DNA from 2 places in the Halomonas sp. PBN3 genome. Region 1 is predicted to be linked to the other one. Evidence: predicted binding sites of a transcription regulator. Region 1 holds the regulator's gene; the other holds the start of a gene.

Region 1 (15,713 bases):
TCAGGCCGATGACCCAGCCGGGCAGGTTGGCGATCTCGGGGTTGGCGAGTACCAGGATGTCGTTGTTGACGGTGAGCTCGCTGCCTTCCCAGCCGCGTGCCTCGGCGGTGTCGGCGAAGGCCTCGTTGCCGTCGTTGTAGAACTGGATGCGACCGTCGTCGTTCTTGTCGGTGAAGGTGATCAGCCCGGTCTCCTCCCAGGTGCGCACCCAGTCGGGACGCTCCTCGTAGAGGATGGCATCACCGGCGGCCGCCTCGTAGTCCTCGACCTGGCCGGCCATCTCCGGATAGACGGTGGTCATCAGGTTGAGGCGGGCCATGGAGCCCACGGCGGGGGCGGTGAGGTAGAGCAGGGCGATGAACACCAGCGCCCAGCCGGCGGACCAGCGTGCGTCGGCGACCCTGGGCACGGTGAAGAAGCGGATGATGACGTGGGGCAGGCCCGCGGTACCCACCATCAGCGAGAGGGTGAAGAGCACCATGTTGAGCTTGTTGTCGACATCCGCGGTGTAGTCGCGGAAGCCCAGGGCGTTGACCACCTCGTCGAGCTTCTCCAGCAGCGGCAGGCCGGACTCGGTGTGGGTGCTGAACATCCCGAACATGGGGATCGGGTTGCCGGTCAGCTGCATGGCGATGAACACCGCCGGGATGGTGTAGGCGATGATCAGCACGATGTACTGGGCCACCTGGGTGTAGGTGATGCCCTTCATGCCGCCGAACACGGCGTAGAGGAAGACGATGGCCGCGGCGATCCAGATGCCGGCGGTGTTGGGCACCTCGAGGAAGCGCGAGAAGGCCACGCCGGCACCGGTCATCTGGCCGATGACGTAGGTCACCGAGGCGACGATCAGGCAGACCACGGCCACCAGGCGTGCCGTCTTGCTGTAGAAGCGGTCACCGATGAAGTCCGGCACCGTGAACTTGCCGAACTTGCGCAGGTAGGGCGCCAGCAGCATGGCCAGGATGACGTAGCCGCCGGTCCAGCCCATCAGGAAGGTGGAGTTGGCGTAGCCCCCGGAGGCCAGCAGGCCGGCCATGGAGATGAACGACGCGGCGGACATCCAGTCGGCGGCGGTGGCCATGCCGTTGGTCACCGGATGGACGCCGCCGCCCGCGACATAGAAGTCCTTCGTCGAGCCCGCTCGGGCCCAGATCGCGATGCCGATGTAGAGGGCGAACGAGGCCCCTACGAACAGCAGGTTGATGGCAAATTGACTCATTCTTGGTTACTCCCCGAGGCCGAATTTCTTGTCGAGTTGGTTCATGCGCCAGGCGTAGAAGAAGATCAGGCAGATGAAGGTGAGGATCGAGCCCTGCTGAGCGAACCAGAAGCCCAGGTCGGTCCCGCCCACCGCGATGCCGGCCAGTAGCGGCCGGAACAGGATGGCGCAGCCATAGGAGACGAAGGCCCAGACGACCAGGCAGCCCGCGATGAGGCGGACGTTGGCCTTCCAGTATTCCGTTGAGTCGATTTTCTCTTCTGCCATGTCGTGTTCTCCACTTGTTGTTGAGCTAGGGAACTTGCGCAGTCGGTGGTTGGAGGATCACCAGAGCAATCGCACGGCCCCGGACCGGAAGGCGCAGTGGTGGCGTGCGATTGCCCTGCATGATTCAGGTGGATAGTGGTCAATGAGTGGCGAAAATGAATCCCAGACTTTCGTATCATGAGAGGAAAGCGATTCAATGCCTCTCCAACGATCTCTTTTATTTCAGTCGGTTGAGAGAGAGTGAGGTGGAAAATAGCCGGAGGGCGCAAGGCGGCATAGAACGATGGTATATCTCGCCATGATTGGACCTTTGTCTAGGGGGATGACGCAGGATAGGACCAAGGTCTAGGCGGCCGGCGGGGGAGACGATCGTCTAGCTTACCGGGTGGGTGTGGCGGTTGTTATGCTCCTTTCACGCACCGATGTGTCGTCGGCTCGAGCCACTGCCGATCACGCCTGCGGACACCAATAACAACGTCGCCGCCGTGTGTGGGTCCCGCTCCCGGGACTCGGGACGCGGCGCGGATCCGTGAGGTCATGCCATGGTCGATCTCGATCTCTCCCAGCCGCCCTTCACGCTGCTCGACGACGCCGGTCGCGAGCGCGTGCGTCAGGGGGTCGACCTGGCCTACTTCGACCGCGACGAGATCATCCTCGAGGCGGGCCATCCCGGCGAGTACGTCTTCCTGATCCACAAGGGCGAGGTGGCCGAGATCGACACCACCCAGCCCGCGGCCCGGGAGCGGATCGGCCACTACACCCAGGGCGACCTGTTCGGGGCCATCAGCATCCTCAACGGCAAGAGTCGCTATCGCTTCCGCGCCGAGCAGGAGAGCCTCTGCTACCTGCTGCCCAGCGCCCTCTTCCTGGCGCTGTGCGACGACTACCCGCCCTTCGCCGAATTCTTCCGCCAGACCCTGGCCCACAAGACGCGGCTGCTCACCGAGCAGCGTGCCGAGGGCGGGGTGACCATGGCCGGCTTCATGCTGGCGACGGTGGACGAGTGCATGCGCGAGCCGCTGGTGGTGCCGGCCACCACCACCATCGCCGAGGCGGTGGCGACCATCAACGAGCGCCACGCCGACTCGCTGCTGGTGGCCCGGGACGATGGCCACGGCATGGTCACCAAGACCGACCTGCTCAACGCCCTGGTGGTGGACGAGCGTGGCCGTGACTGCCCGCTGGAGGGGTTGGGGCGTGCCGAGCTGATCACCGTGGCCCCGGGCCAGTACCTGTTCGAGGCGCTGGTGATCATGACCCGCCACAAGGTGGAGCGGGTGGTGGTGATGCAGGGCGAGGCGCCGGCGGGGGTGGTGGAGCTGACCGACGTGCTCAGCTACTTCTCCAGCCGCAGCTACGTGGTGAGCCTGCAGGTGGAGCAGGCGGAGAGCCTGGAGGCGCTGGCCGCCGCCAGCCGCCGCACCCCCGAGCTGGTGCGGGCGCTGATGGCCCAGGGGGTCAAGCTGCGCTTCGCCATGGGGCTTCTGGCGGCGCTCAACGGGCGCATCATCAACAAGGCCTGGGGCTTCCTGGTGGACGAGCGCTACCACGGCGACAGCTGCCTGATGGTGATGGGCAGCGAGGGGCGCGGCGAGCAGATCCTCAAGACCGACCAGGACAACGGCCTGATCCTCGCCGACGACCTCGACTGGCCCGACTGCGCCGAGCAGATGCAGCGCCTCACCGAGACCCTGATCGAGCTGGGCTATCCGCCCTGTCCCGGCAACATCATGGTCTCCAACCCCGAGTGGGTGGGCACGGTGAGCCAGTGGCAGCGGCGCATCGCCCGCTGGATCGAGGCCCGCGACGGCGACAGCCTGATGAAGCTCGCCATCATGCTCGACTCCCATGCGGTGGCGGGCAACCCGGCGCTGCTCGACCGGGTGCGCGACGACCTCTTCGCCCAGTGCGCCGGCAACGAGCTGCTGCTCTCCTACTTCGCCCGCACCGCCCTGCGCTTCTCGACCCCGCTGACCCTGTTCGGCTCCCTGAAGAAGCCCCAGCACGGCATCGACATCAAGAAGGGCGGCATCTTCCCCATCGTCCACGGGGTGAGGGTGATGGCGCTGGAGCGCGGCATCCGCCCCACCTCGACCCTGGAACGCCTCGACGCCCTGGCCGAGGACGGCCGGCTGGAGCCGCGCTTCGCCGAGGACCTGGCCGAGGCGCTGTCGCTGTTCACCGAGCTGCGCCTGCGCCAGCAGCTGGCGCGCCGCGAGGGCGACGCCGAGGACACCCGCCCCGACCGCGTGGTGGTCCAGGAACTCTCCTCCCTGGAGCGCGACCTGCTGCGCGAGGCGCTGCATATCGTCAAGGACTTCAAGCAGCGCCTCTCCCACCGCTTCCACCTGGAGTATTCATGACCCGACGGAACGACAACGACACAAGGAGACCGTCATGCTCAAGGCCTTGAGGCGCGCCGCGGACCGGCGCCGCCACGCCGATGGCGAATATGCCTGGCTGTTCCATCCCTACACCGGCGACGAGATGGTGGTGATCGACACCGAGACCACCGGCCTGGATACCCGCAGCGCCGAGCTGGTGTCGATCGCCGCGGTGCGCGTGCGGGGCGACCGCATCCTGACCAGCGACTCCCTCGACCTGCGCCTGGCGCGCCCCGCCTCGCTGACCAGCGATTCCATCCGCATCCACGGCCTGCGCGGCGTGGACCTGGCCAACGGCGAGAGCGTCGAGGCGGCCCTGGCCCGGCTGCTCGACTTCGTCGGCAACCGGCCACTGGTGGGCTGGCACCTTGACTTCGACCTGGCGATCCTCAACCGCGAGCTCAGGCCGCGCTTCGGCTTCGAGCTGCCCAACGCCACCGTGGACGTGGCCCAGCTGTGGCGCCGCCGGCTGCGTCGTCGTCACCCGGAGATCGACGGCCAGCCGCGCTTCGAGCGGGTGGCGGAGCGCCTCGGCGTGCCGGTGATGGGGCGCCACACCGCCCTGGGCGACGCGGTGACCACCGCGCTGATGTTCCTGCGCCTGGAGCGCGGCCTCGAGCCGAGCGACCAGCTGGCCTGAGCGTCGGCGTCGCCTGAGGGCGCCGCCGATGGTAGGATGGCGCCCTCTCCACTTTCGCCCGCACTGGCAGCGCCAAGACCCATGCAAGACGCCGTGACCTTCGATCCCCGCGAGCATCAGGGGGCTCCCGCGACGCCCGCCTCCGCCACCCCCGACCAGAAGCCCGCCGCCGAGGCCCCGGACGCCCGGGAGAAACGCGAGTTCAACAAGCTGCAGAAGCGCCTGCGGCGCCAGGTGGGCAACGCCATCATCGACTACGGCATGATCCACGATGGTGACCGAGTGATGGTGTGCCTCTCCGGCGGCAAGGACAGCTACACCCTGCTGGAGATCCTGCGCAGCCTGCAGCGCAACGCCCCGGTGGACTTCTCGCTGGTGGCGGTCAACCTCGACCAGAAGCAGCCGGGCTTCCCCGAGCACGTGCTGCCCGAGTACCTGGACGGCATCGGCGTCGAGTACCACATCCTCGAGCGCGACACCTACTCGGTGGTCAAGGAGAAGACCCCCGAGGGCAAGACCACCTGCGCACTCTGCTCGCGGCTGCGGCGCGGCTCCCTCTACGGCTTCGCCGAGGAGATCGGCGCCAACAAGATCGCCCTGGGGCACCATCGCGAGGACATCCTCGAGACGCTGTTCCTCAACCTCTTCTTCGCCGGCAGCCTCAAGGCGATGCCTCCCAAGCTGCTCTCCGACGACGGCCGCAACATGGTGATCCGGCCGCTCGCCTACTGCCGCGAGGCGGACATCGCCGAGTTCGCCCGGCGCATGGCCTTCCCGATCATCCCCTGCAACCTGTGCGGCTCCCAGCCCAACCTGCAGCGCCAGGTGGTCAAGGAGATGCTCGCCGAGTGGGAGGCGAAGCACCCCGGGCGCCTGGAGAGCATGTTCAATGCGGTGACCAACGTCGCCCCCTCCCAGCTGGCCGACCGCGAGCTCTTCGATTTCGCCGGTCTGGAGGCGAAGCAGGCGAATATGCAGGCCAGGCGGATCGATATCTTGAACGAGTAGGTCAGCGACAAGCAGTGACCTTCAAGGAACCCCCTGACTAAGCGCTATCGCCGATGGCTGACTCGCTCAAGGCTGTTCCGGCGACTGGCCTTCGAGGGGGCGCTGTGAACCCGTCCATGGGCGCTACCTCGGCCATCCCTGGTCCTCGGACCCCCTCTACGACCAGTCCCCGGCGCCTCTCGCTACGAGTCATTGCGATACACCTGTTGGCTGGCTCCTCATGCCGCCTTGCAGCTTCAGTGCGCACCCTCTTCCTCGGCCAGGCGGGTGAGCGCCGTCAGGTCGAGGATGTTGACCTCGCGGCCGGAGACCGCCACCAGCCCCTGGCTCTGGAAGCGGCCCAGGATGCGGCTCACCGTCTCCACCGCCAGCCCCAGGTAGTTGCCGATGTCGGCCCGGGACATGGAGAGGCGGAAGCTGTAGGGGGAGTAGCCGCGGCGGCGGAAGCGCTCGGAGAGGCTGGTGAAGAAGCTGGCCAGGCGCTGGTCGGCGGTCTTGCGCGACAGCAGGCGCATCATGCGACGGTCGTCACGCAGCTCCTTGCTCATGCTGCGGTAGAGCTGGCCGCGCAGCTCCGGCAGGGACTCGGAGAGGTGATCCAGGCGATCGAAGGGGATCTCGCAGACGGTGGTGGTCTCCAGCGCCACCACGGTACCGGGGTAGTGCTCCTCGTCGATGCCGTCGAGGCCCACCAGCTCGCTGGGCAGGTAGAAGTTGGTCAGCTGGTCCTCGCCGCTGCCTTCGGTGGTGACCTGCTTGAGGCTCCCCGAGCGCACCGCGAAGACGCTGGTGAAGGGGCTGCCCTGGCGGAACAGCGCCTCGCCCTTCTTGAGTGGCGCCCGGCGGCGGATGATGGCGTCGAACTGGTCCATGTCCTCCACCTCCAGTGCCAGCGGCAGGCAGAGCGAGCTCAGGCTGCAGGTCTGACAGCGCGTCTCCTGCAGCACCGAACGCCGTCGGCCGGTGAGGGTGTCCGCCATGGCCCTTTCCTTCTTGATCGTGGTCATGGGGCCATTATGGAGCAAAGCGCGGGCAGGGCAAACCACCCCGAAAGGGGTAGGGGCTCGCCAGGCGCTGTCTCCGGCGCCGTTCGCCGGAGGTGTTTCGGCGTCAGGCCTTCGGCAGGACGCCCAGGCCCTCCAGCACCCGCGGCAGCCGCCAGCGCCCCGCCTCGGTCAGGCGCAGGGTCTCGCCGAGGCGCTCCATCAGCCCCTCGGCGAGCAGCGCCGGCAGGCCCTCGCCGATCGTCTCCTCCCGTGGCAGGCCCTGGCCGCCGAGCAGCCCCTCGAGGATCGCCCGGCGTCGGTGGCCGGCGTCGTCGAGGCGGCAGCCGGCGGCGGTGGGCAGCCGACCGGCGTCGAGGGCGGCCTCGTAGTCGCCGAGGGCCTCGGCGTTGCGCACCCAGAGATCGCCCAGCCGCGTGGTCGCCCCCACCCCCAGGCCCAGCAGGTCGCCGGCGGGGCCCGCGGAGAAGCCCAGCGGGCCGTGGCCGAGCGTGGCATCGGCCAGCGCCCGGGCCAGGCGGTCGTCGGGGCGGGCGTGCAGGCCGAGGCCGACATGCACATAGCCGGCCGCGGCCAGGCGCTGGCGGGCCTCGGCCACCAGCCGGCCCCGGCTGGCGGCATCGGGCAACCAGTCGCGGTGGATGGCGCGCTGGTCGGGGTGGCGCTCGGGGTGGTGGTCGTAGCGGGTGAGGCGGATCCGCGCCGGCGCCATGGCGATCAGCTGCTCGAGGGTATCGGCGAGGCCCGCCGGGGTCTGGAAGGGCAGGCCGAGCATCACCGAGAGCGTCAGCTCGCGGAAGCCCAGGCGGTCCGCCTCGTCCACCAGCGCCTCGGTCAGGGCGCGGGGCTGTACGCGGTTGATCGCCTGCTGCACGCGCGGGTCGAGTTCCGCCACGCCCAGCGTCAGGCGGTTGAAGCCCAGCGCCTGGAGGTGGCGCAGGGTAAGCATGTCCGCCTCGCGGGGGTCGAGCTCGATGCTGAAGTCGCGCTCCCGGGCGCCGGAGAGCCCGAAGCGGGCGTCGAGGCGGTCGAAGAGGTCGCTCATCTGGTCCAGGGCCAGGAAGGCGGGGGCGCCGCCGCCCCAGTGCAGGCGCGTCACCGCCGGCAGCCCCGCCAGGCGACGTCGCGCCAGCACCATCTCGCGGTCGAGCCGCGACAGGTAGGGCTCGGCCTGGCGGCTGTCCCGGGAGGGCACGCGCCGGCTGGCGCAGAAGCGGCAGGCCTGGCGGCAGAAGGGCAGGCGCACCTTGAGCGCCAGCGGGGCCTCGGCGGGACGGCCGGCCAGGGCCTCCTCCAGGGCGGCGGCGCCGATCTCGGGGCGGTAGTCCCGCGGGGTCGGCGTGCAGACCTGGGCCGCCGCGACCAGGTCGCCACCGCCGGTCGACGGCAGGGTCCCGTCGGGATCGGCAGCCGGGGGGCGCTGGGCAGGGACGGACATGGGCAGGCTCCGGGTTGTGGGCATGCTCTCATGCTAGGGGTGCGCGGCCCGACCGGCGTTGAGCTGCGTCAATCCGGCGTGGAATAGTCGCTAACCGGCGTGGAAACCCGAGTGGACGGGCAGCAGCGTCCACAGCTGCCAGAGGGCGAAGGCGATGATCGACAGCGCGGCCAGAGTGCGGGTCGCCGGGTGGCGGATCAGGCCGGCGAGCTGGCGGGCGGCGAGGCCGGTGGCCAGCAGCGCCGGCAGGGTGCCGAGCCCGAAGGCGCCCATCAGCGCCGCGCCGTGCAGCGGGTCGGCCACCGCCAGGCTCCAGGCCAGCATGGAGTAGACCAGGCCGCAGGGCAGCCAGCCCCACACCGCGCCCAGCGCCACCGCCTGGGGCACCCTGACCACCGGCATCAGCCGCCGCCCGACCGGCTCCAGATGGCGCCACAGGCGTCGGCCCAGCGCCTCGACCCTGAGCAGCCCCTTCCACCAGTCGGCGATATACAGCGCCATCAGGATCAGCATCAGCGCGGCGAGCCCCTGCAGGACGAGGCGGGCGGGGGCGGTCAGCGAGAGCAGGGTACCCAGCGCCGCCGCCAGGGCACCGGCGATCATGTAGCTGGCGATGCGTCCCAGGTTGTAGCCCAGCAACAGGCCGGTAAGGCGTGCCGGGTGGCGCATGCTGGGGGGCACCGCGAAGGTCAGGGCACTCATGATGCCGCCGCACATGCCGATGCAGTGGGCGCCGCCCAGCAGCCCGAAGACGAAGGCCGCGGCGAGCGGCGGCAGGTCGAGCCCGGTGGGGTCCATCAACGCCCCTCGTCGTCGGGACCCGCGGCCGGCGACTCGGCGCCGTCGCCGGTGTCGTCCCGGGCTTCCCCACTCCGGCGCGGCTCGGCGGGGCGGTCGTTGTCGTCGTCATCGAAGAGGATACGGTAGGCCGGTCCCTCCAGGTCCTCGAACTGGTCGTGCTTCACCGCCCAGAAGAAGGCCCACACGGCCAGTCCCAGCAGGATCAGCGACAGCGGGATCAGCAGGTAGAGGATGCTCATGCGTTGGCCTCCCGGGAGGATGCGGTCGGGGCCGCGGCGTCGCCGGCGCGGGGGCCGCGGAAGCGATTGAGGCGCAGGGCATTGCCCACCACCACCAGGGAACTGGCCGACATGCCGATGGCGGCCAGCCAGGGCGGCACCAGGCCGATCGCGGCCAGCGGCATCGCCGAGGCGTTGTAGACCACCGACCATAGCATGTTCTGGCGCATCACCCGGCGGGTGGCGCGGCACAGCGCCACCGCCTCGGGGATGCGCGTCAGGCGCGGGCTCAGCAGGATGGCGTCGGCGCTGGTGCGGGCCAGGTCGGTGGCGCCGTTCATGGCGATGGCGACATCGGCGCCGGCCAGCACCGGCACGTCGTTGATGCCGTCGCCCACCATGGCCACCTTCTCGCCGTCGGCCTGGCACTCGCGGATGCGCTCGAGCTTGCGCTCGGGGCTGGCGCCGCCCTCGGCGGTGCCGATGCCGAGGCGCGCGGCCAGCGCCTCGGCCGCCGCCGGGGTGTCGCCGGAGAGCAGCTCCACGGCCAGGCCCTGTGCGGCCAGGGTGGCGATGGCCTCGGCGGCGTCCTCGCGCACCTGGTCCTGCAGGCGGAACCAGCAGCGCGGCTCGCCGGCCTCGGCGAGCAGCAGCCACTGCCCCTCCCCGGGGGCGGCCGGGGGGCTGGCCGGGGCGGCGAAGTCGGGCCGGCCCAGGCGCCAGGCGCGGCCCTCGATGCGTCCCTCGAGGCCCAGGCCGGGACGGCTGACGACATCCTCGGCGCGACGGCTGGCATCGCGGAAGGGCTGGAAGGCGCGCGCGATGGGGTGCTCGGAGCGCGCCTCCAGGGCGGCGGCCAGGCGCCGCGCCGTGCCGGCGTCGAGCTCGCTCAGCGGGCGCGTCTCCACCAGGCTCATGCGCCCCGTGGTCAGGGTGCCGGTCTTGTCGAGGATCACTCGGTCGACCTGGGAAAGCGCCTCGATGGCGTCGGCACGGGTCACCAGCACGCCGCGCCGGCGCAGCTGGCCGTGGCCGGCGGTGAGCGCCGTGGGGGTGGCCAGCGCCAGGGCACAGGGGCAGGTCACCACCAGCACCGAGAGGGTGATCCACAGCACCCGGGAGGGGTCGATGAACCACCACACGATGGCCACACCGAGGGCCACGAACAGCAGGCGCAGCACGAACAGGTGGGCCATGCGCGCGGCCATCTGGGCCAGGCGCGGGCGGCTGGCGAAGGCGCGGTCGGTGAGGTCGACGATGCCGGAGACCCGGGCGTCGCGGCCGGCATGGGTGACCCGCACCACCAGCGGGCTCTCCACGTTGTGGCTGCCACCGGTGACGGTGTCGCCGACGCCGCGGGTCACCGGCAGGTACTCGCCGGTGAGCATCGATTCGTCGAGGCTCGATTCGCCCTCCTCGACCACGCCGTCGGCGGGCACGGCGTGGCCCGGCTTGACCAGCACCCGGTCGCCGGCGGCGAGCTCGCCGGCGGGCAAAATGCGCTCCTCGCCCGCCGCGGTGAGGCGGATTGCCGAGAGGGGCAGGGCGCCGGCAAGGGCGTTGCCGGTATGGCCGCTGCGACGCCGGGCGCGCGCCTCCACGTAGCGGCCGAAGAGCAGGAAGAAGGTGAACATCGCCACCGAGTCGAAGTAGACCTCCCCCTGGCCGGCGAGCACCGCATAGCCGCTGGCCAGGTAGGCGCCGCCGATGGCGATGGAGACCGGCACGTCCATGCCCAGCACCCGGGTGCGCAGGTCGCGCAGCGCGTTGCGGAAGAAGGGCAGGGCGGAGAAGAAGACCACCGGGGTCGCCAGGGCGAAGGAGAGCCAGTGGAACAGCGCGTTGAAGTCGGCGCTGATCTCCCCGGGGCCCGCCACGTAGATGGGGATCGAGAACATCATCACCTGGGCCATGCCCACCGCGGCGACGATCAGCCGCCGCACGGTCATGCGCTCTTCGCGCTGCAGGCGCGCCTGGGCCTCGTCAGGCTCCCAGGGCTGGGCCTGGTAGCCGATGGCCGAAAGCTCGGCGAGGATCTGCGAGAGCCTGAGGCGCGCCGGGTCCCAGCTCACCCGCACCCGGTGGTGGCTGAGGTTGACCGCGCTGGAGGCCAGCCCCGGAAGGGCGTTGAGGCGATGCTCGATCAGCCAGGCGCAGGCCGCACAGGTGATGCCGTCCACCGCCAGGGTGGCGTGGACGCGGCCGCTGTCGTCGCCCTCGGGATGCACGAACTGGCGCTGCAGGCCGGGGTCGTCGAACACCGCCCAGGTCTCGGCGCGGGCGGCATCACGATCCTCGGGACGCTCCGGCAGCTCGATGCGGAAACGGTAGTAGCTGGCCAGACCGCCGTCGACGATGGCGTGGGCCACCGCCTCGCAGCCGGGGCAGCACAGCGGATGGCGGCTGTCGTCCAGAGTGATCGACCAGGGGGCCCCCGCGGGCACCGGGGTGCCGCAGTGGTAGCAGGGGCGCGCCTGGGGCGTGTCGGCGTTCTCGCTCATCGCGGGGCTAGAGGCCCGGCTCCAGCTCGGCCTCGTCATCGCTGGGGAAGCTGGCCTCGCCGGTCAGCCGCCATTCGGCCCCTTCGCCGGCCTCGGGCTGCAGCTGCAGGTACCAGCGGTGGCGCAGCGGCTCGTCCAGGGTGGTGACGTAGCGGCCCTCGCGGACATGCTGGAGGGTCAGCTCGCGATCGAAGTCGCTGTCGGTGGGGAAGATCAGTGCCAGGTGCAACCGCTCGGGCTGGCGCGGGCCGGCGAGGTCCACCACCACGTCGCCGGTGCGGTTGTCCACCCGCAGGCGGGCGGCCAGGCCCAGCGCCTGGGCGTGCTCCTGCTTGGCGAGCTGCTCGTTGATCGCCAGGCCGCGCTCGTAGTAGTCGCCCCCCACCGAGCCGTCGTAGAAGCGGATCGAGAACGCCAGGTAGATCATGCTGAAGGTGATCGAGGAGAGCAGCAGGCCGATCAGGAACCAGGGCCAGAACTGCTTGTACCAGGGCTTGATGTCGTCGCTCATCTTATCTCCGCAGGTCGCCGAGGAAGCGTGCCTCGCGCTCCAGGCTGATGTCGGGGGCCGCCTCGGCGGTCAGTCGCAGGGTGATGGCGTGGCTCGGCTGCTCGATGGCCTCGGCCGGGGCGCTGAGGGTGATCACCCGCTGGCGCGAGTCGCTGGCCGGCACGCGGATGCTGTCGGCGTCGAGCGCCAGGCCGGGCAGGCCCGAGGCCTCGATGCGATAGGCATGCGCCTCGCCGTCCAGGTTGCGCACCGTCAGCGTGTAGGCGTTGCTGATGCGGCCGTCGGCGGTGGCCTGGAAGAGCCGGTTGCGGTCGCGCTCGAGGTCGAAGTCCAGCGGGGTCCGGTCGCCGACCGCCCACACGAAGAGTCCGATCATCACCAGCAGGGCGGCGAGGTAGCCCATCAGGCGCGGACGCAGGATGTGCGTCGGCTTGCCCTCCAGGGCGTTCTCGGTGGTGTAGCGGATCAGTCCGCGGGGGTAGCCCATCTTGTCCATCACGCTGTCGCAGGCGTCGATGCAGGCGGCACAAGTGATGCACTCGTACTGCAGGCCGTCGCGGATGTCGATGCCGGTGGGGCAGACCTGCACGCAGAGGTCGCAGTCGATGCAGTCGCCGTGGCCGGCCTCGCGGGCCTCGGCGTGGGAGAGGCTCTTCTTGCGAGCGCCGCGCGGCTCGCCGCGGGCGGCGTCGTAGGAGACGATCAGGGTGTCGCGGTCGAACATCACCGACTGGAAGCGGGCGTAGGGGCACATGTAGATGCATACCTGCTCGCGCAGCCAGCCGGCGTTGAGGTAGGTGAAGACCAGGAAGAAGCCCACCCAGAAGTAGGACCAGCCATGGGCCTCGAGGGTCGGCAGCTCCACCACCAGGTCGCGGATGGGGGTGAAGTAGCCGACGAAGGTGATGCCGGTGGCCAGGGCGATGGCCAGCCAGATGGCGTGTTTGGTCCCCTTGCGCCACAGCTTGTCGGCGTTCATCGGCTGCCTGTCGAGCTTGATGCGGCGGTTGCGTGACCCCTCCAGACGATGCTCGACCCAGATGAACAGGAAGGTCCAGACGCTCTGCGGGCAGGTGTAGCCGCACCACACGCGGCCGGCGAACACCGTGATGAAGAACAGCCCGAAGGCGCAGATGATCAGCAGCCAGGAGAGCAGCATGAACTCCTGGGGGTAGAAGGTGGCGCCGAGGATATGGAACTCGCGGCCCGGCAGGTCGAACCAGATCGCTGGCCGATCTCCCCAGGGCACCCAGGGCAGCACGAAGAAGGCCAGCATCAGCGCCCAGTTGGCGCTGCGGCGGACCTTCTGGAACAGGCCCTTGATCTCGCGCACGTAGATATGGCGGCGGCGGGCGTACATCTCCTGCTGCACCGTCTCCGCCGAGTAGGGGGTGACATCACGGGTGGGGATCTTGTCGCTCATGGCTGGCTCACGGCAGGAAGGGTGAGGTCCGAACGGGCTCGGGCCGGGACGCGCCTATTGTATCGACGCACCGCACAAACGAGAAAGGGTGCGACCTGGCGTCGCACCCTCTCCGTGCCTCATGGGCGGGTGTCTCAGTCCTGGTCGCGCAGGCTGTAGACGTAGGCGGCCACCAGGTGGACGCGCTCCTCGCCGATGTAGGCGGCCTGAGCCGGCATGTGGCCGTTGCGGCCGTTGCGCAGGGTCTGGCGCACCGCGTCGGCGACCTCCTGGCCGGGCTGCAGGTAGAGCCAGATGTCGTTGGTCAGGTTGGGGGCGCCCAGCGCCTGGTTGCCGGTGCCGTCGGGCATGTGGCAGGCGGCACACACCGAGGCGAAGGTCGCCGCGCCACTCTCGGCGCGCTCGGCGTCATGCTCGTTGCCGGAGAGCGCGAGCACATGCTGGGTGACGTTCTCGATGTTCTCCTCGCCGAGCTGCTGCCAGGAGGGCATCAGACCGTTGCGGCCGTTGTTGAGGGTCGCCAGGATGTTCTCCGGCTCGCCGCCGTAGAGCCACTCGTCGTCGGTCAGGTTGGGGAAACCGTAGCCGCCCTGGGCACCGGAGCCGTGGCACACCGCGCAGTTGTTGAGGAAGATGCGCTCGGCCACCTGCATCGCCTCGGCGTCCTGGGCGAGCTCGGGGATCGGCACCTCCTGGTACTGGGCGAAGATCGGCGTGAAGCGCTCCTCGGCGCGCTCGACCTCCTCTTCCCACTGGCCCTCCTGGCTCCAGCCCAGCACGCCGGCGAAGTTGCCCAGGCCCGGATAGAGCACCAGGTAGCCCAGCGCGAAGATCACCGTGCCCACGTAGAGCTGGAACCACCAGCGCGGCAGCGGGTTGTCGTACTCCTCGATGCCGTCGGCGGCGTGGCCGGTGGTGTCGACGTTGCCTTCGGCATCAGGGGTCTTGTCGGTCTTGCGGTTGGCGTAGAGCAGCCAGAAGGCAATCCCGATGGAGCCCAGCGTGATGACGATGATCCAGGCGCTCCAGAACCCGGAAAGGGAGTCACCCCAGAGATTGTTCATGTGTTCCTGTCTCCCTTGTGCTTGCGGGAATCGGCCCCGTTCGGCGAGGCGCTCGTGTCACGGTTCGGTTGCTCGTCATCGTCGGCGAAGGGCAGGTTGGCCGCCTCGTCGAAGTCCGGCTTGCGCCGCTTCGAGTAGGCCCACACCGTGATGCCGATGAAGGTCACGATCAGGATGCCGGTGACGATGCCGCTGACGGTGCCGCTATCCATGTCATTGGTCCTTGAGGACGGTGCCCAGCTGCTGCAGGTAGGCGATCAGTGCGGTGATCTCCTGCTCGCCGCGAACCTCGCGGGTGGCGTTCTCGATCTGCTCATCGGTGTAGGGCACGCCGAGGGCACGCAGGGCACGCATCTTCTTCGGGGTGTCCTCGCCGTCGAGGGTGTTCTCGAACAGCCACGGGTAGGCGGGCATGATCGACTCGGGGACCACGTCACGCGGGTTGTACAGGTGGGCGCGGTGCCAGTCGTCGCTGTAGCGGCCACCGACGCGGGCCAGGTCCGGCCCGGTGCGCTTGGAGCCCCACAGGAAGTTGTGGTCGTAGACGGTTTCGCCGGCCACGGTATAGGGGCCGTAGCGTTCGGTCTCGGCACGGAACGGGCGCACCATCTGGGAGTGGCAGCCCACGCAGCCTTCGCGACGGTAGATGCCGCGTCCCTCGAGTTCCAGGGCCGAGAGGGGCTCGAGGCCCTCCACCGGCTCCGTGGTCTGTTTCTGGAAGAACAGCGGCACTACCTCCGCCATGCCGCCGAAACTGATCACCACCAGGATCAGCACGGCGAGCAGGCCGACGTTCTTTTCGACGATCTCGTGTCTCATTGGAAGTCTCGTTCCCTTAGGCTCAGGCGGTCTGCGGAAGCGGCTGGCGAGCACCCTCACCGCGCTTGACGGTCATGGTGACGTTGTAGGCCATGATCAGCATGCCCACGACCCAGCACAGGCCGCCGATCATGCGCACGATGTAACCCGGGCCACTGGCCTCGACGGCTTCGACGAAGGTGTACATCAGGGTGCCGTCGGGGTTGATGGCGCGCCACATCAGGCCCTGGAGGATGCCATTGACCCACATGGAGGCGATGTAGAGCACGGTGCCGATGGTGGCCAGCCAGAAGTGCACGGCGATCAGGTTGACCGAGTGCATCTCGGTGCGGCCGAACAGGCGCGGGATCAGGTGGTACATGGAGCCGATGGTGATCATCGCCACCCAGCCCAGGGCGCCGGCGTGGACGTGGCCG
Region 2 (15,713 bases), on a different contig from region 1:
GCAGGGTATAGCGGGCGGGCTCACCGCCCTGCCCCGGGGCGATCGCCATCTTGGTCAGGCAGCCCGTTACCTCGGCGGCGGCGGCGATGGACTCAGTCACGGCCGGCATCCCTGGCCAGGCCCGCCAGGGCGGGATCGACGTTCGCCCCGCTGCTGGCGCCACCACAGGTGCGCCGCTCCAGGTAGCCGACCCGCTCGCTCTCGGGCACCTGGTTCTCCACCTCATAGCGCATCACCGCCTCGAGGCAGAGCTCGGTCTGCTCGCGGGTCAGCATCCGCCCGTCGGGCCACTTGCGCAGGGAGACCGCCTGCTTGAGGCTCTGGTAGATGGCCGGGGTCATCTGCTGGATCATGCGCTCGAAGGTCATATCACTCATCGTCAATCTCTCCACGGGGTCGAGGCGTCAGCGCCGCCGGCGGGCGCGCGCGGAATAGTACCAGCCCAGGGCCAGGCCCACGACCAGCCCGCCCAGGTGGGCCTCGTTGGCCACGTTGCCGAAGCCCACCGCGCCGGCCATGTCGGTCATGGTGAAGACCATCCAGCCGAGCATGAATACCACCAGCATCTGGGGCACGAAGAAGCCGCTGCCGGGCAGGCGCCGTGACATCAGCCAGACGTAGCCCAGCAGGGCGAAGTCGACACCGGACATGCCGCCGAACAGTGCGGTGCCGGCGGCGTACTGGGCCAGGTTGCCACCGATACCGGCGGCGACGACCAGCAGCAGCATCCGCCCGCTGCCCTGCAATGCCTCCACCTGGCGACCGAAGTACCACAGCCACAGCATGTTGAAGATCAGGTGCATCCAGCCGAAGTGCAGGAAGGCCGGCGACAGCAGCCGCCACACCTGGCCCGCCGCCAGCGCCTCGGCCAGGGTGCCCACCGCCAGCCCACCCTCGGGGCTGATGCCCAGCGGCACGATCGCCAGCAGCGCGATCACCAGGTCGCCAAGGATCGCCATGGCGGCGAACACCGCCAGGCACAGCCCCAGGGTGGCGGCGGTGAGGGGCGCCTGGCGCAGCACCGGCGCCAGGTCGCCGCCACGGCGGGTGGAGCGCGACGCAGGGGCGTCGGGCAGCGGCTCGCCGCGCTGCCAGCGCCCCACCACCTCCCGCAGCGCCTCCTGCTGGTTGGGGTCCGCCAGCCAGAGCATCTGCCCCTCGGCCTCCTCGGTGATGCGATGGCCGATGCGCGCCGCCCACAGGGCACGGCGCAGCTCGCGGGTGTCGGCATCGGCGGGCAGCAGCATCACGCGGTACATGGCATCACCTCGCGTCCCCGCCGCGCCAGGCGCGATGACGGACACACAGAAAAAATCCGGCGGAGTGGGCCGCCGGACAAGAGCAAGGGATCATTCAAGGGAACACCTACTCAGATGGCGGACGGCACCGGGAGTTCAGCCCCCGGCCCGATAATTTTGTAACGGTTTGTATCAATCGAGATCGATCTCCCAGGGCTGAGGCCTCACCCGCTCCTCGCGCGGCACCCGCAGCCACACGAAGCGGTCGGCATCCAGGCGACGCTCGCCGCTCCAGCGATAGGCCACCAGGCGCCCGAACTTCACCGCGCTGTAGTCCAGGCAGGCGATGTTGGGGGCGGGCAGCGCCGGGACCCCCTCGCACCAGTAGTGGCCGATGAACAGCGGGGGCTCCTCGGCGCCATAGTGGCTGAGGCGCGCCCGCTGCTCCTCGGTCAGCGGGCGCTGCTCCAGGTCGCCGGGCAGGTTGTCGGGCTGGAACACCACATCGCCCCAGGTCTCGGGGTGACGCGCCCAGAAGTGGGCACGGAAGCTGCGCCGGGTGAAGCCGTCGCCGGAGTGGATTTCCACCCCCAGCGGCAGGGGGATCTGGGTGCCACGGGTCAGGCGGTCGAGGATGCGGAACGCCGAGGTGCCGGGCGCCGTGGACTCCACCAGGAAGGCCTCGTCCAGGCAGCCATCGGGGCGGCGCTTGCGGAGCTCGTCGATCAGCGACTGGTCCCAGCAGGCGTGCACCACCCGCAGGCCGTCACGCTCCAGGCAGAGCGGGATCTCCATGAACCAGGCCAGCGCCTCGTCCCACTCCTGGGGGTGGTCGCGGTACTGGTCGAGGGTCTCGCGGATCAGGCGGTTGTTGCGCGGGGTATGCGCCCGCAGCCAGTCGCGCCCCAGGCCGGCGGGGGCACGGTGGCAGTAGGTCAGGGCGTTGTATTCATGGTTACCCATGACGATATGCGCCTCGCCCTCCTCGACCATGCGCCGGGCGATCTGCACCGCCAGGCGGATGCGCGGCCCGCGATCCACCAGGTCGCCGAGGAAGATCACCCGGCGCCGCGGGTGGCGGTAGACGCCGCCGCGCTGGTGGTAGCCCAGCTTCTCCAGCAGCGCCGCCAGGGTGGCGCCGCAGCCGTGCACGTCGCCGATCAGGTCGTAGCCTTCGAGCCTCGCCCGGTGGTTCACGTCAGTCTCCCAGGCGATGGCTCCAGCCCAGCTTGCTGCGCAGGACCTCGTAGAAGTTGTGGCCCACCGGGTGTACCAGGTGCACCGTGTGGGGCTTGCGGCGGATCACCAGGACGTCGTCGGGCTTGGCCACCGCCCGGGTCTGGCCGTCGCAGCTGATGTGCGGGTAGGTCTGGTTGGTCTCGCCGATATGGATGCGGATCTCGCTGGCGGCATCCACCACGATGGGGCGGCTCGACAGGGTGTGCGGGAACATCGGCACCAGGGTCAGCACGTCCAGCCGCGGGTGCATGATGGGGCCGCCCCCGGAGAGCGAGTAGGCGGTGGAGCCGGTGGGGGTGGCGACGATCAGGCCATCGCTGCGCTGGCTATAGACGAACTGGCCATCGAGGAACAGCTCGAACTCGATCATGCGCACCGCCTTGCCGGGGTGCAGCACCACCTCGTTCAGGGCATCGCCGCCGCCCATGGGGGTGTCGTCACGGTAGAGCTCGGCGTCCAGCAGGAAGCGCTCCTCCACCTCGTAGTGGCCGTCGAGCACCTCGCCGACCCGCGTCTCCAGCTCATCGGGGGAGATATCGGTGAGGAACCCCAGCCGACCGCGGTTGACCCCCAGCACCAAGGTGCCGCTGTGGCACAGGGTCCGTGCGGCCCCCAGCAGGCTGCCGTCGCCTCCCACCACGATCACCAGGTCGCACAGCTCGCCGAGCATGCGGCGGCTCGCCTCGGGGTGGCCATGGTCGAGCAGCACCGTGGCGGTGCGGTCCTCGATAATCACGTGCAGGCCGCGCGTCTCGAGGAAGCGCAGCAGCCGCTTCAAGGTCTCGACCACCTTGGCGCTGCCCAGGCGGCCGATCAGGCCGATGTTGCGGAAGGACGCCGCGCGCCCCTCGGGGGGTGTCTGTGGGGATGGCATGCCGGGGCCTCTCGCATCGCAGCAGGACATTATGGCGAGTGCGAAGGCCCCGGGCAAACGGCCTCAGGCCATGGTGGCGAGGCGCCGGCGTCGCTCCCACCACTCGTTGAGCAGCAGGGCGGCGAGGATGATGGCGCCCCCCAGCGCCAGGCGGACGAGGTCGGCGTCGCGATTCCAGATCACCAGGTTGACCACCAAGCCCGCTGGGATCAGGGCGTTGTTCATGATCGCCAGCGCCCCGGCGTCGACCCGCACCGCCCCGAGATTCCACAGGAAGTAGCCGAGCCCCGAGGCGACCAGCCCCAGCCACAGCAGCACGCCCCACTGCATCTCGCTGGTGGGCAGCGCCGCCGCGTCGCCGAGCAGCGCGAAGGCCGGCAGCGCCACCGCCAGGGCGCCGAGGTAGAACCAGGCGAAGACGCTGTAGCGCGGCAGCGAGGCGGGCAGCTCGGCGGAGAGCCGTCGATAGCCCACCTGCCCCAGGGCGAAGCAGAGGTTGGCGCCCTGCACCACCATGAAGCCCAGCCAGAAGCCGCTGTCCACGCCGTCGTAGCGGATCACCCAGGCCCCCAGCACCGCCAGCGCCGCGGTCACCAGGTAGAAGGGGGTGAAGCGACCGAACAGGGCGTCATCCAGCAGGGTGATGTAGAGCGGCGTGAAGATGGTGAAGAGCAGCACCTCGGGTACCGAGAGCAGCAGGAAGGACTGATAGAAGAAGAGATACATCACCCCCAGCTGCACGGCCCCAAGCCCCATCAGCACCAGCCGCTGGCGGCCCCGCAGGCGTGCCGGGCGCAGGAAGGGCAGGAACACCAGAGCGGCCAGCGCCACCCGCATCAGCACCGCGAAGTAGCTGTCCACCTGGCCCGCCAGGTAGACGCCTATCAGCGAGAAGGAGAAGGCCCAGAGAACGGTGACGCCGACCAGCAAGCCCATTGGTAAACCTCAGTTATCAAATCAGGTTGACCAATCCTACCGCCCGTCCCCGCCGCTGCCAAGCGCACCGTGCGCGAGGTGCCCCTGGACCCGCCGCCAGGCGTAGATCGCCCCGGGAATCCAGCCCAGCAGGGTCAGCGCCAGGCCCAGCGCCACCCGCCTCGGCGGCTCCCCGGCCAACGCCAGGGCCAGCGGCGGCAACAGCACCGCCAGGGCCAGCAGCGCGTGGCGCAGGGCCGGCGGTGCCTCGCGGGGCGGCTCGGCGGGAGCGGCGGCGGCCCGGTCGCCGCCCGCGGGTGACGCGGGTGGCGTGAAGACCCCCACGGCGTCATCGCCGGCGGCGCGCGCCTCATGGTCCAGGGCACGACGGTGGGCCTCGCGGTCGATCTTCTGGGTGATCGCCTCGGCCCCCTCGGCCAGGTCATCGTGGTAGCGCTCCCACTCCTCCCAGTCGAAGGGCGTGCCGGCCCGTGGGCGATGGTCACCCGCCTCCCGGGCCCGGGACCAGGCCTTCTCCTCCAGGGTGTTGGGCCGCTCGCGGTCGCGCTCCCCGTCGAGCCCCTGTCGGGCGAGATACTCGCGTGCATCCATGGTCCGTCTCCCGCAGTGAACAGATGGGTGATCCTGAATTGGAAAGGGGTGGGCCGTCGCGGGTTCCCCGCCGTCGTGGTGACGAGCGTTGAAGCGCCACCACCACCAGTAGCGGACAGCGCCGCCGGGTCGACTATGCTGAGGGCAAACCGGCACAAGGAGATCCGCCATGCCCAACAAGGCCCCCACCATCGTGCGCGAGATCATGTCCCGCGACTGCTATCGGGTCACCGGCAAGACCTCGGTGTCGACCCTGGCCGAAGGCCTCTCGCTGCACCGCCTGCCCGGGGTGCCGGTGGTCGACGACCACGACCACCTGATCGGCTTCATCTCCGAGCAGGACGTGATGGGCAAGGTGCTGGAGAGCGCCTACCTCAACGACGAACCACCGCTGGTCAGCGACCTGATGCGCCATGAGGTGCTCTCGGTGTCCCCCACCAAGAGCATCACCGACCTGGCCCAGGAGATGCTCGGCAACAAGCCCAAGGTCTACCCGGTGGTGGAACAGAACCGCCTGGTGGGCATAGTCACCCGCCGCGACGTGCTCAACGCCATCCTGCGCATGCGCCACCGCTGAGCAGGCTGTCACACCAGGCTCTCTCGTCATAGCCCATCGTCTCGCCACAGCAGGCCGTCACGACGCCCCGCCGCCGCGGGGCGTCGGCGCGTCCGGCCCCGACGCGACAGTCACCCAAAAAGAAGGCCGCCTCGAAGGAGACGGCCAAGATGCGATCGAAACTGCCAGCGGGCAACAGTGTTAGCGACTGCTATCGCGACTGGCGGTACAGGATCAGACAGCGTGAGACGAGAAAGTTCGCGGCGTCGGCAAATTTTTCTTTTCCGCCAGGCAAAAGGGTGTCCCCGGGCTTGCATCGCTAAGGGGCTGGTTTTACTATCGAATCGACTCGCGGGTGTAGCTCAATGGTAGAGCAGAAGCTTCCCAAGCTTAAGACGAGGGTTCGATTCCCTTCACCCGCTCCATCGCTTCCCTCCGTGGCCTTTTCCTGTCGCTTCCGCGGCCACCCAGGTGCACCCCATGGCCCTGTATCTGCTGGTCTTCGCCGTCTGCCTGGTCATCTTCGGCGGCATGACCGCCTTGCTGCTGCTCTCCGGCACACCCCGATTTCGCACCGATCCCGACCAGTTGTTGCGCCTCTTCGACCAGGCGCTGGACAACCGTGTGGACGAGACCGAGTGGAACACCCTGATGGGCTACCCGATCCGCCACGACGACTACCTGGACGGCGTGCGCCGCCGCGCCCAGCGGCTGATGGAGGAGCACGGCAACCACCGGCGCGCCGCCCGGGGCAAGCCGCTGCTGGACCCTACCGGCCAGGCGGAGCTCAGGGCGCTGCGCGACCATCTCGCCCGGCGCCAGGCACTGCAACAGCGTTGACAGAGCGCGGAACCCGGCGTGGAAGCGCCTCGGTTACCATGGGTCACCGCCCGCCGGCTGAAGGGAGGCCGTCATGCAAAGCGTGATCCGCCAGATCCCCCTCGACACCGCCACGCGCCACCACGCCCATGATTACCATCAGATCGTGATCGGGCTGCAGGGACGCGCGGAGTTCGAGATCGAAGGCCTCGGCGGCGCCATCTCGGCGCTTTCCGGCTGCATCGTGCCGGCCAACCACGTCCACTACTATGCCGGTACCGGCGACAACCGCCAGCTGATCCTCGACCTGCCAGCGCACTCGCCGGCCCTGTCCGGGCCCCACCAGGAGCTCGCCAGCCTCTTCGATGCGCCCCGCTTCTTCACCCTGGACGACCCGCTGCGCCACTACCTGCGCTTCCTGCTGCTGGAACTGGAGCGCAGCGGGGGGGATGGTCACCAGGGGGATCGCCTGGCCGCCACCCTGCTGGGCTGCCTGCACGACCGCCTGGCCGCGACGCCTTCCCAGCAGCCGACCCGGCCGCCGGCCCGGCTCGACCTGGCCCACCTCGAGCGCTTCATCGACGCCCACCTCGCCCGCCGCCTGAGCGTGGCCGACCTGGCCCGCGAGGCGTGCCTCAGCGAGTCGCACTTCCGCGCCTGCTTCCGCCGCCAGGCCGGCCTCACGCCCTGGCAGTTCGTGCGCCGGCGCCGCCTTGAGGCCGCCCGCCGCCTGCTCGACGAGAGCCGGCTGCCACTGGCGGAGATCGCCGCCCTCACCGGATTCAGCAACCAGAGCGCCCTCTCCCATGCCTGTCGCGAGGCCTACGGCCAGACACCCAGCCGTCTGCGTCGCCCCGACACCAGATCCTTGCCGGCCAGCGGAACGGCACGGCGACACTCCCTCACCACAGAATAAGACGAAAGTCTAACGATCTGACGCCATCGTCGGCCAACTCCCGCGGTTTTCGCAACAACTCCCGCGGAATCCACAAGCATCATCGGCGCCGGGCACCTACAGTCAGGGGGAGGCCAGGCTGCGACAGCCTCGCCCGCATGGCGCCATCGAGACAACAATGTCAACAAAGCGGTGCCCCACTGCCGGTCCCTCCGGCAGCGGCACCAACCACTCGGAGCCCGGCTCCGCCCTGATGAACTGGAGAGGTTTCATGGAAACTGGTGTATGGATCAGCCTGATAGGCTACTTCGTGCTCATGCTCGCCATCGGCGTCTACGCGATGCAGCGTGCCACCTCGTCCTCCGAGGACTACATGCTGGGGGGGCGCGGCCTGAGCCCCAAGGTAGCGGCCCTGTCCGCCGGGGCCTCGGACATGAGCGGCTGGCTGCTGCTGGGTCTGCCGGGGGCGCTGTTCGTGTCGGGCCTCGGCTCGGCGTGGATCGGCATCGGCCTGCTGGTGGGCGCCTTCTTCAACTGGACCCTGGTCGCGCCGCGCCTGCGTGAGCAGACGGTGCACTACGGCAACGCGATCACCATCCCCGAGTTCCTGGCCAACCGTTTCCCGACCCGGGCCCTGTCGCTGCGCACCGTGTCGGCGATCGTCATCGTGGTGTTCTTCGCGGTCTACACCGCCTCCGGCCTGGTGGCGGGCGGCAAGCTGTTCGAGAGCGCCTTCGCCGGGGTGTTCAACTTCGGCGGCATGAGCGACTACACCGCCGGGGTCGTCATCACCCTGGGCATCGTGCTGGTCTACACCGTGATCGGCGGCTTCCTGGCCGTCAGCCTGACCGACTTCGTGCAGGGCTGCATCATGATGCTGGCGCTGGTGATCATGCCCGCCGTGGTGCTGTTCGGCGAGGGCGGCGGCGGCTTCTCGCAGGCCTCCCAGACGCTCAACGAGGTGGACCCCACCCTGCTCTCCTGGACCGAGGGGCTGACGATCATCGGTTGGCTCTCCGCGGTGACCTGGGGCCTGGGCTACTTCGGCCAGCCGCACATCATCGTGCGCTTCATGGCCATCCGCAGCCTCAAGGAGGTCCCGGTGGCACGCAACATCGGCATGTCCTGGATGGCCATCTCGCTGATCGGCGCCGTGTCGCTGGGCCTGTTCGGCCGCGCCTACGCGGTGCGCAACGGCATGGATGTCGAGGACCCGGAGACCATCTTCATCATCCTCGCCGACCTGCTGTTCCACCCGCTGGTCACCGGCTTCCTGTATGCCGCGCTGCTGGCGGCGATCATGAGCACCATCTCCAGCCAGCTGCTGGTCTCCTCCTCCTCGCTCACCGAGGACTTCTACCGGCTCTTCCTGCGCAAGGAGGCCTCTGAGAAGGAGACGGTGGCGATCGGCCGCCTCTGCGTGGTGCTGGTGGGTGTGGTCGCCGTGATGATCGCCTCCAACCCCGACTCCCAGGTGCTGGGCCTGGTCAGCAACGCCTGGGCAGGCTTCGGCTCGGCCTTCGGCCCGCTGATCATCCTTTCGCTGATGTGGCCGCGCACCAACGGCGCCGGCGCCATCGCCGGCATGGTGGTGGGCGCCCTCACCGTGATGATCTGGATCTTGCTGGGCTGGAACGGCTCCTTCCTGGGCGGCCCCGGCGTCTACGAGATCATCCCCGGCTTCATCGCCGCCTGGGTGGCCATCATGGTGGTGAGTCTCGCCACCGCCGATGCCGGCGAGTATCAGCATATCGAGCGCTAAGACGGCGCCGAATCCCGCAACACCATGTGGCCCCGCGACCGGGGCCACGGGCAGGAGAGAGCAACTATGAACCATGCTACCCCGGGTCCCCAGGCGGTCGAGAACCCTCTCCGCACGCGCATCCGTGACCACTACGCCATCGACGAGGCCAGCGTGTTGAAGGGGCTGCTGGAGCAGCTCCGGCTCTCCGAGGAGGAGCGCCGCCGCATCGCCGAGGCCGGCGCCGGCTACGTGGCCCGCGTGCGCAAGGAGACCTCTCCCTCGATGATGGAGGCGTTCCTCGCCGAGTACGGGCTCTCCACTGCCGAGGGCGTCGGCCTGATGTGCCTGGCCGAGGCCCTGCTGCGGGTCCCCGATGCCGAGACCATCGACGACCTCATCCACGACAAGATCGAGCCGTCGGACTGGGGCGCCCACCTGGGCAAGTCCTCGTCATCGATGGTCAACGCCTCGACCTGGGCGCTGATGCTCACCGGCAAGGTGCTCGACGACGATCCCAAGGGCCCGGTGCGCGCGCTGCGCGGCCTGGTGCGCCGCATGGGCGAGCCCGTGGTCCGCACCGCGGTGGGCCAGTCGATGCGCATCCTCGGCCGCCAGTTCGTGCTCGGCCAGACCATCGAGGAGGGCATGAAGAATGCCCGCGACCTCGAGAAGCAGGGGTACACCTACTCCTACGACATGCTCGGCGAGGCGGCTCGCACCGACGAGGACGCCCTGCGTTACCACCAGGCCTATGCCACGGCGATCGCGGCGATCGCCAAGCAGGCCAAGGGCGACGTGCGCTCAAGCCCCGGTATCTCGGTGAAGCTCTCGGCGCTGCATCCACGCTACGAGACCACCCACCGCGAGACCGTGATGGAGGTCCTGGTGCCCCGCGCCAAGGAACTGGTGCAGCAGGCGGCGAAGGCCAACATCGGCTTCAACATTGACGCCGAGGAGCAGGACCGCCTGGACCTGTCGCTGGACGTGATCGAGGCGCTGATGGCCGACCCCAGCCTTGACGGCTGGGACGGCTTCGGGATCGTGGTGCAGGCCTACGGCCGCCGCGCCGCGCCGGTGATCGAGGCGCTCTATGACCTCGCCGAGCGCCACGACCGGCGCATCATGGTACGCCTGGTCAAGGGCGCCTACTGGGACACCGAGATCAAGCTGGCCCAGGAGATGGGCGTCGAGACGTTCCCGGTCTTCACCCGCAAGGTCAACACCGACGTCAGCTACATGGCCTGCGCGCAGATGCTGCTCGATCGACGCGATCGCATCTACCCGCAGTTCGCGACCCACAACGCCCATACCTGCGCGGCGATCATCGCCATGGCGGGCGGCGACAAGGAGAGCTACGAGTTCCAGCGCCTGCACGGCATGGGCGAGTCGCTCCACCATATCGTCAAGCAGTCGGAGGGTACCCACTGCCGCATCTATGCCCCGGTCGGCGCACACCGCGACCTGCTGGCCTACCTGGTGCGCCGGCTGCTGGAGAACGGGGCCAACTCCTCCTTCGTCAACCAGGTGGTGGACGACTCGATCCCGCCGAGCGAGGTGGCCCGGGACCCGGTCGCCGGCCTGCTCGAGCTGGGCGACGCCATCGCCAGCCCCATGATCCGCCAGCCCGGCGAGCTGTTCGCCCCCGAGCGCAAGAACTCCCGGGGCTACCAGATCAACGAGCCGGCCTCGATCCTGCCGCTGATCGAGGCCCGCGAGGCCTTCGCCGATACCACCTGGACGGCCGGCCCGATGCTCGCCGGCGGCCCGGCGCCCCAGGGCAAGGCGCGTGACACGTTCTCCCCCGCCGACACCTCCCGGGTGGTCGGCCAGGTGCATGAGGCCACGCCGGAGGAGGTCGCCACCGCGCTGGACGCCGCCGAGGCGGGCTTCCAGGAGTGGTCCGCCACGCCCGTGGCCGACCGCGCCCGGGTGCTGCGCCGCACCGCCGACCTCTACGAGGAACACATCGCCGAGCTGACGGTGATCTGTACCCGGGAGGCGGGCAAGATACTCTTCGACGGCATCGCCGAGGTGCGCGAGGCGGTGGACTTCCTGCGCTACTACGCCAACGAGTGCGAGCGCCTCGAGGCCGAGGAGCCCGGCAGCGCTCGTGGCCTCTTCGTCTGCATCAGTCCGTGGAACTTCCCGCTGGCAATCTTCACCGGCCAGATCGCGGCCGCGCTGGGTGCCGGCAACGCAGTACTCGCCAAGCCCGCCGAGCAGACGCCACTGATCGCCGCCCGGGCCGTCGAGTTGATGCGCGAGGCCGGGCTGCCCGAGGCGGCGCTGCAGCTGCTGCCCGGCGATGGTCCGACGGTGGGTGGCCCCTTGACCAGCGACCCGCGCATCGCCGGCGTCTGCTTCACCGGCTCCACCGAGGTGGCACAGATCATCCACAAGGCACTCGCCCAGAACGCTGGGCCCGATGCGGTGCTGATCGCCGAGACCGGCGGACTCAACGCCATGATCGTGGACTCCAGCGCGCTCACAGAGCAGGCGGTGCGCGACATCCTGATCTCCTCCTTCCAGTCGGCTGGCCAGCGCTGCTCGGCGCTGCGCATGCTCTATGTCCAGGAGGAGGCACGCGAGCGACTCTTGACCATGCTCGACGGTGCCATGGACGCCCTGACCATCGGCGATCCCTGGAACACCGACACCGATGTCTCCCCGGTGATCGACGCCGAGGCCCAGGCGGATATCTCCGCCTATGTGGCGCAGAACAAGAAGGCCGGCAAGGTGATCAAGACGCTGCCGGCGCCACAGGTCGGCACCTTCGTCACCCCGGCGGTGATCGAGGTCGACGGCATCGGTGATCTCGAGCGTGAGATCTTCGGGCCGGTGCTGCATGTGGCCACCTTCAAGGCGCGGGAGATCGACGAGGTGGTCGATGCGATCAACGCCAAGGGGTATGGGCTGACGTTCGGCCTGCACACCCGCATCGACGATCGCGTACAACAGATCGTCGAGCGGATCCATGTCGGCAACGTCTACGTCAACCGCAACCAGATCGGCGCCATCGTCGGCTCCCAGCCCTTCGGCGGCGAGGGGCTCTCGGGCACCGGGCCCAAGGCCGGCGGGCCGCTCTACGTCACCCGCTTTCGCCGCACCGCCGAGGTCGAGCGTCACGAGGCGCCGAGGGGCGACGCCGTATCGATCGGCGATCTGCAGTCGGCCCTCGACGGCCTCGACCCGCGCAACTGGGCGGCGCGGCCTGACCGGGTCGAGGTGCTGCGCCGGGCGCTCTCCGGCCAGCGCGGCGTGATCCGCAAGGCGCTGGCCGAGACCGCGGCGCTGGACATGACGCCCCAGACGCTGCCCGGGCCGACCGGCGAGAGCAACCGCCTGTCGATGTACCCGAAGGGCATGGCGCTGTGCCTCGGGCCGACGCTGGAGATCGCCATCGCCCAGGCGGTACAGGCGCTCGGCTGCGGCTCCCCGGCGCTGGTGGTCGCCCCGGGGGCGAGCCAGGCCGTGCGGCCGCTGGTCGAGGCGGGGGCACCGGTCGCCGGCCTCGACGGCAGCATGGCGGCCGGGACGCTGACCGAGCTTGCGGGCATCGCCAGCGTCGCCGCGGCCGGCTCCAGCGACTGGACCCGCGAGCTGCGCCTGGCGCTGGCCGCGCGCGAGGGGGCCATCGTACCGCTGGAGACCCAGGCCATCGCCCCGGAGCGCTACGTGGTGGAACGCCACCTGTGCATCGACACCACCGCAGCCGGGGGCAACGCCAGCCTGCTGGCCACGGCCGAGTAGGCCAGGCAGTACGCGAGGGGAGCTACCCTCGCGCGTCCCATCCACACCGGCAGGCCTGCCCCTGCCCTCACCCACCAGCGGGCCGCCCTCGGGAGGCCCGCGGTGTATATGGTGCGACGGTGCCCCGCGGCTAGCCAGCGAGCGACCGCGCGCCCAGCAGCAGCCCGAGGGCGACCAACGCGCCCAGCCGCCAGGCGGGGAACGGCGCCCGCCTGCCACGCTCCGGCACCAGCGGCGCGGCGAAGGCCATCCCCAGGATAGCGGCCCCCAGCAGGACCAGCGGCAGCCGCAGCGCCATGGGCAGGTCAGCGATCAGCTCCGGCTCGAGCAGCAGCCACACCGCCAGGCCCGCGGCCAGCAGCAGCCCCGCCAGGGTCAGGCGATTCTCGTCCCGCGGGCTCGCGTCTCCCATTGCGGCTCCTCCATGGCTCTCCCCTCCCCTAGTGAAGCCGATCGCGGCGCATTCGGCGACTGTCGCCGGCCGGCGACTCGCCCCGGGCCGGTGGACCTCGCGACAGGAGGATCCATGGCGCGGCACTCCACCGCACTGCATCATTCCCTTGCGCTGGATCAATTCCTCTATCGGTAACGGCGGTTACACTGAACTTATCTTCCCATGCGGCGTCGTGCCGCACCCGAGCCAGCAGGAGCCGACACCATGCGCAAGAGCCCCCTCTCCACCCTGATCGCCGCCGGCGTGGCCGCCGCCGCCGTCACCGCCAGCACCCAGGCCTTCGCCTACGGCGCCGGCGACTTCTTTACCCGGGTCGGCGTGGCCAAGGTCGAGCCCAAGAGCGATAACGGATCACTAGTCAATGGAACTCTCGATGTTAATGTCGAGGACGATAGCGCCTTCGCCTTTACCCTGGGCTATCGCTTCACCGACAAGCTGGGCGTGGAGCTGCTGGCCGCCGAGCCCTTCGACCATGACTTCCAGGTTGGCCCGCTTTCCGGCAGCACCGACCATCTGCCGCCGACCCTGACCCTGCAGTACTACCCGCTGGGCGGCACCGACGCCTATGTGCAGCCGTATGTGGGCGTGGGCGTCAACTACACCAAGTTCTCCGACGAGGAGATTAGCGCTCCTCAAGAACTGGAACTGGATGACTCCTGGGGCGCCGTCGGCCAGCTGGGCGTGGATGTGCTGATCGACGAGCACTGGGCCCTCAACGGCGCGGTCTGGTACATGGATATCGACTCCGACGCCAGCCTGGGTGGAACCGATATCGGCAAGGTCGAGATCGACCCGGTGGTGGTGATGGGCGGGATCAGCTACCGGTTCTGACCCCGGCCCACCGCCAGACAAGCACAGGGCCCGCCATCGGCGGGCCCTATGTCGTTGTGAGGCAGGCACCTGACGTCGTGCCGTGGCGAGTCAGTTCTCGGTCACCAGGCGGTCGATCTCCTCCACCGCCTGGCGGAGCAGCAGGCGGTCGCTGGCACGCACGCCCGCCTCGGCCAGGTAGGTGTCCAGGATCGGGGCCACCTCGCAGCGCGCCGGCATGGGGGCGCGACGCGCCACCAGATCGTCGAGCCGGGCGATGAACACGAAGCGCAGCCACTGGGGCAGCGCCATGGTGTCCACACAGAAGGGCTGCTGGCTATCGAAGGCCTCGGGCTCGGGCCGCTCCATGCGCCACAGGCTGGCCGCCTTCATGGTCGCCTCGAGCCGGCGCAGGGCCTGGTCGAGCTCGTCGTGAACCATCATCGGGAAAACTCCATTCGCATGTGGTGGCATTATCCCGCCCTCGGCGGCGAGTCGCCACCCGGTGCTCGGCATTCACAGTTTCCGTGAACGGGGCTGTGGATAAGCGCTGGAAAGAGCGCGCCAGCCCAGCCGGCATGGGCACCGGCGAGGGATGCTCAACATTTGACCAGCGCCGCGCCATGCCGTGCCGGATGGCTGACAGCCCGACGGTGCCGCGGTAGAGTGCACGCTCCAACACGCGGAGATGCCATGCGACCCATCCACACCCTTCACGACTTCTTCGTGCGCAGCGGTGCCGAGGTGCGGCTCTACCACCTGGGCCGCCGCGTCGAGCCCTGCGAGATGGCGACCCTGGCGGCCCTCGAGGCCGGCGAGGCGCCCTGGCCGCTGCCCTGGCAGGGCCAGGCGCGCCTGGGCCTGGTGTTCCGCCTGGGCGACATGCCCGAGCCGGTGATCTGGTTCCTGGCCCTGCCGCTGGACGAACAGGGCCATCTCGACCCGGCCCCTCGGGACGCCTTCGTGCAGCGCCTGCTGGAGACCCTGGGGCGCAGCGTGGCGAGCGTCGGCCGCGAGGAGAGCGAGGCGGTGGATAACCTGATGCAGGACAACCCGCTGGCCTTCACTCCCTCGCTGCCCTTCCAGGCGGTGCTCCACGCCCGCGCCCGCCTCGACCTCGGCGAGCCGGCCAGCCAGCACCTGGAGCCGGTGGAGGCCTACCTGAGCGGCCAGCAGGCGCTGGACTGGCAGGCCCTGGGCCTCCAGGGGCTGGCCGACTTCGTGGTGCGCATGGATGACGCGGCGCGGCGCCAGCTGGCCGCCGCCCTGCCCGGGCTGCCCGGCGAGGTGCTCACCTCGCTGTGCTACTGCCTGGAGCATGTGGCCATCGACGCACCGCTGGCCGCCGCCCTGCGAGCCCGTGGCGAGGCGGCGGCCGCCGCCGGCGACGTGGAGGCGCTGTGCGCCTGCCTGCGCGCCGCCGCCCCGGCCGCGGAGGCCGGGGCCTGGTTCGACAGCCTGCTGGCCGACCCCCACGCCTGCGGCCCGGACCTGCTGGCGGCCATCGCCGCCCGCGGCTGGCAGCACCTGGAGGACGGCGAGCGGCTGCCGCGCTACCTGACACGCCTGGCCGAGTGCGAACGGGCCGACTTCACCCGCGTGGCCCGCGACCTGGCGCTGATTCCCCGGCTGCGGCTGCCGCTGCTGATGACCCTGCGTGAGGCGCCGGCCGACTCCCCGGTCGGCCGGCGCCTCGCCGCCCTGACGCGCTGACGGCGAGAACGAGCATGACGACGATGAAGGAACTCCCCTACACCCCCAAGGCGGTGATCGGTCGCCGCGAGATGGTCGAGCTGCCGGAGATGCA

The links. Region 1 encodes FNR, which switches genes on or off when oxygen is low (the NO sensors DNR and NnrR bind a similar motif). Its sites were predicted from a motif close to TTGATNTANATCAA; they were not measured.
Region 2: Q673_RS26950 (OmpW/AlkL family protein) is a predicted target of FNR. The motif match lies at 13,203-13,216, and genes of this name have one in related genera.

Annotation. Positions count from the first base shown of each region.
Region 1 is NZ_AXCA01000013.1:21,865-37,577, reverse strand. It holds gene Q673_RS20700 (sodium:solute symporter family protein) at 1-1,219, opposite strand, end outside; gene Q673_RS20695 (DUF4212 domain-containing protein) at 1,226-1,486, opposite strand; gene Q673_RS20690 (DUF294 nucleotidyltransferase-like domain-containing protein) at 2,029-3,849, shown strand; gene Q673_RS20685 (3'-5' exonuclease) at 3,884-4,510, shown strand; gene ttcA (tRNA 2-thiocytidine(32) synthetase TtcA) at 4,592-5,518, shown strand; gene fnr (fumarate/nitrate reduction transcriptional regulator Fnr) at 5,755-6,498, opposite strand; gene Q673_RS0117905 (radical SAM protein) at 6,629-7,960, opposite strand; gene Q673_RS20670 (sulfite exporter TauE/SafE family protein) at 8,051-8,758, opposite strand; gene ccoS (cbb3-type cytochrome oxidase assembly protein CcoS) at 8,758-9,000, opposite strand; gene Q673_RS20660 (heavy metal translocating P-type ATPase) at 8,997-11,480, opposite strand; gene Q673_RS20655 (FixH family protein) at 11,488-11,991, opposite strand; gene ccoG (cytochrome c oxidase accessory protein CcoG) at 11,993-13,414, opposite strand; gene ccoP (cytochrome-c oxidase, cbb3-type subunit III) at 13,549-14,478, opposite strand; gene Q673_RS20640 (CcoQ/FixQ family Cbb3-type cytochrome c oxidase assembly chaperone) at 14,475-14,690, opposite strand; gene ccoO (cytochrome-c oxidase, cbb3-type subunit II) at 14,692-15,297, opposite strand; gene ccoN (cytochrome-c oxidase, cbb3-type subunit I) at 15,320-15,713, opposite strand, start outside.
Region 2 is NZ_AXCA01000157.1:48,830-64,542, reverse strand. It holds gene Q673_RS27020 (DUF2797 domain-containing protein) at 1-109, opposite strand, end outside; gene Q673_RS27015 (YeaC family protein) at 93-377, opposite strand; gene Q673_RS27010 (rhomboid family intramembrane serine protease) at 405-1,259, opposite strand; gene Q673_RS27005 (metallophosphoesterase) at 1,431-2,435, opposite strand; gene Q673_RS27000 (NAD(+) kinase) at 2,437-3,351, opposite strand; gene Q673_RS26995 (carboxylate/amino acid/amine transporter) at 3,415-4,287, opposite strand; gene Q673_RS26990 (YqaE/Pmp3 family membrane protein) at 4,324-4,878, opposite strand; gene Q673_RS26985 (CBS domain-containing protein) at 5,048-5,455, shown strand; tRNA gene Q673_RS26980 (tRNA-Gly) at 5,786-5,859, shown strand; gene Q673_RS26975 (hypothetical protein) at 5,915-6,274, shown strand; gene Q673_RS26970 (AraC family transcriptional regulator) at 6,348-7,169, shown strand; gene putP (sodium/proline symporter PutP) at 7,420-8,910, shown strand; gene putA (bifunctional proline dehydrogenase/L-glutamate gamma-semialdehyde dehydrogenase PutA) at 8,977-12,642, shown strand; gene Q673_RS26955 (hypothetical protein) at 12,773-13,054, opposite strand; gene Q673_RS26950 (OmpW/AlkL family protein) at 13,301-13,927, shown strand; gene Q673_RS26945 (YqcC family protein) at 14,018-14,350, opposite strand; gene Q673_RS26940 (DUF3549 family protein) at 14,600-15,619, shown strand; gene Q673_RS26935 (ATP-dependent zinc protease family protein) at 15,643-15,713, shown strand, end outside.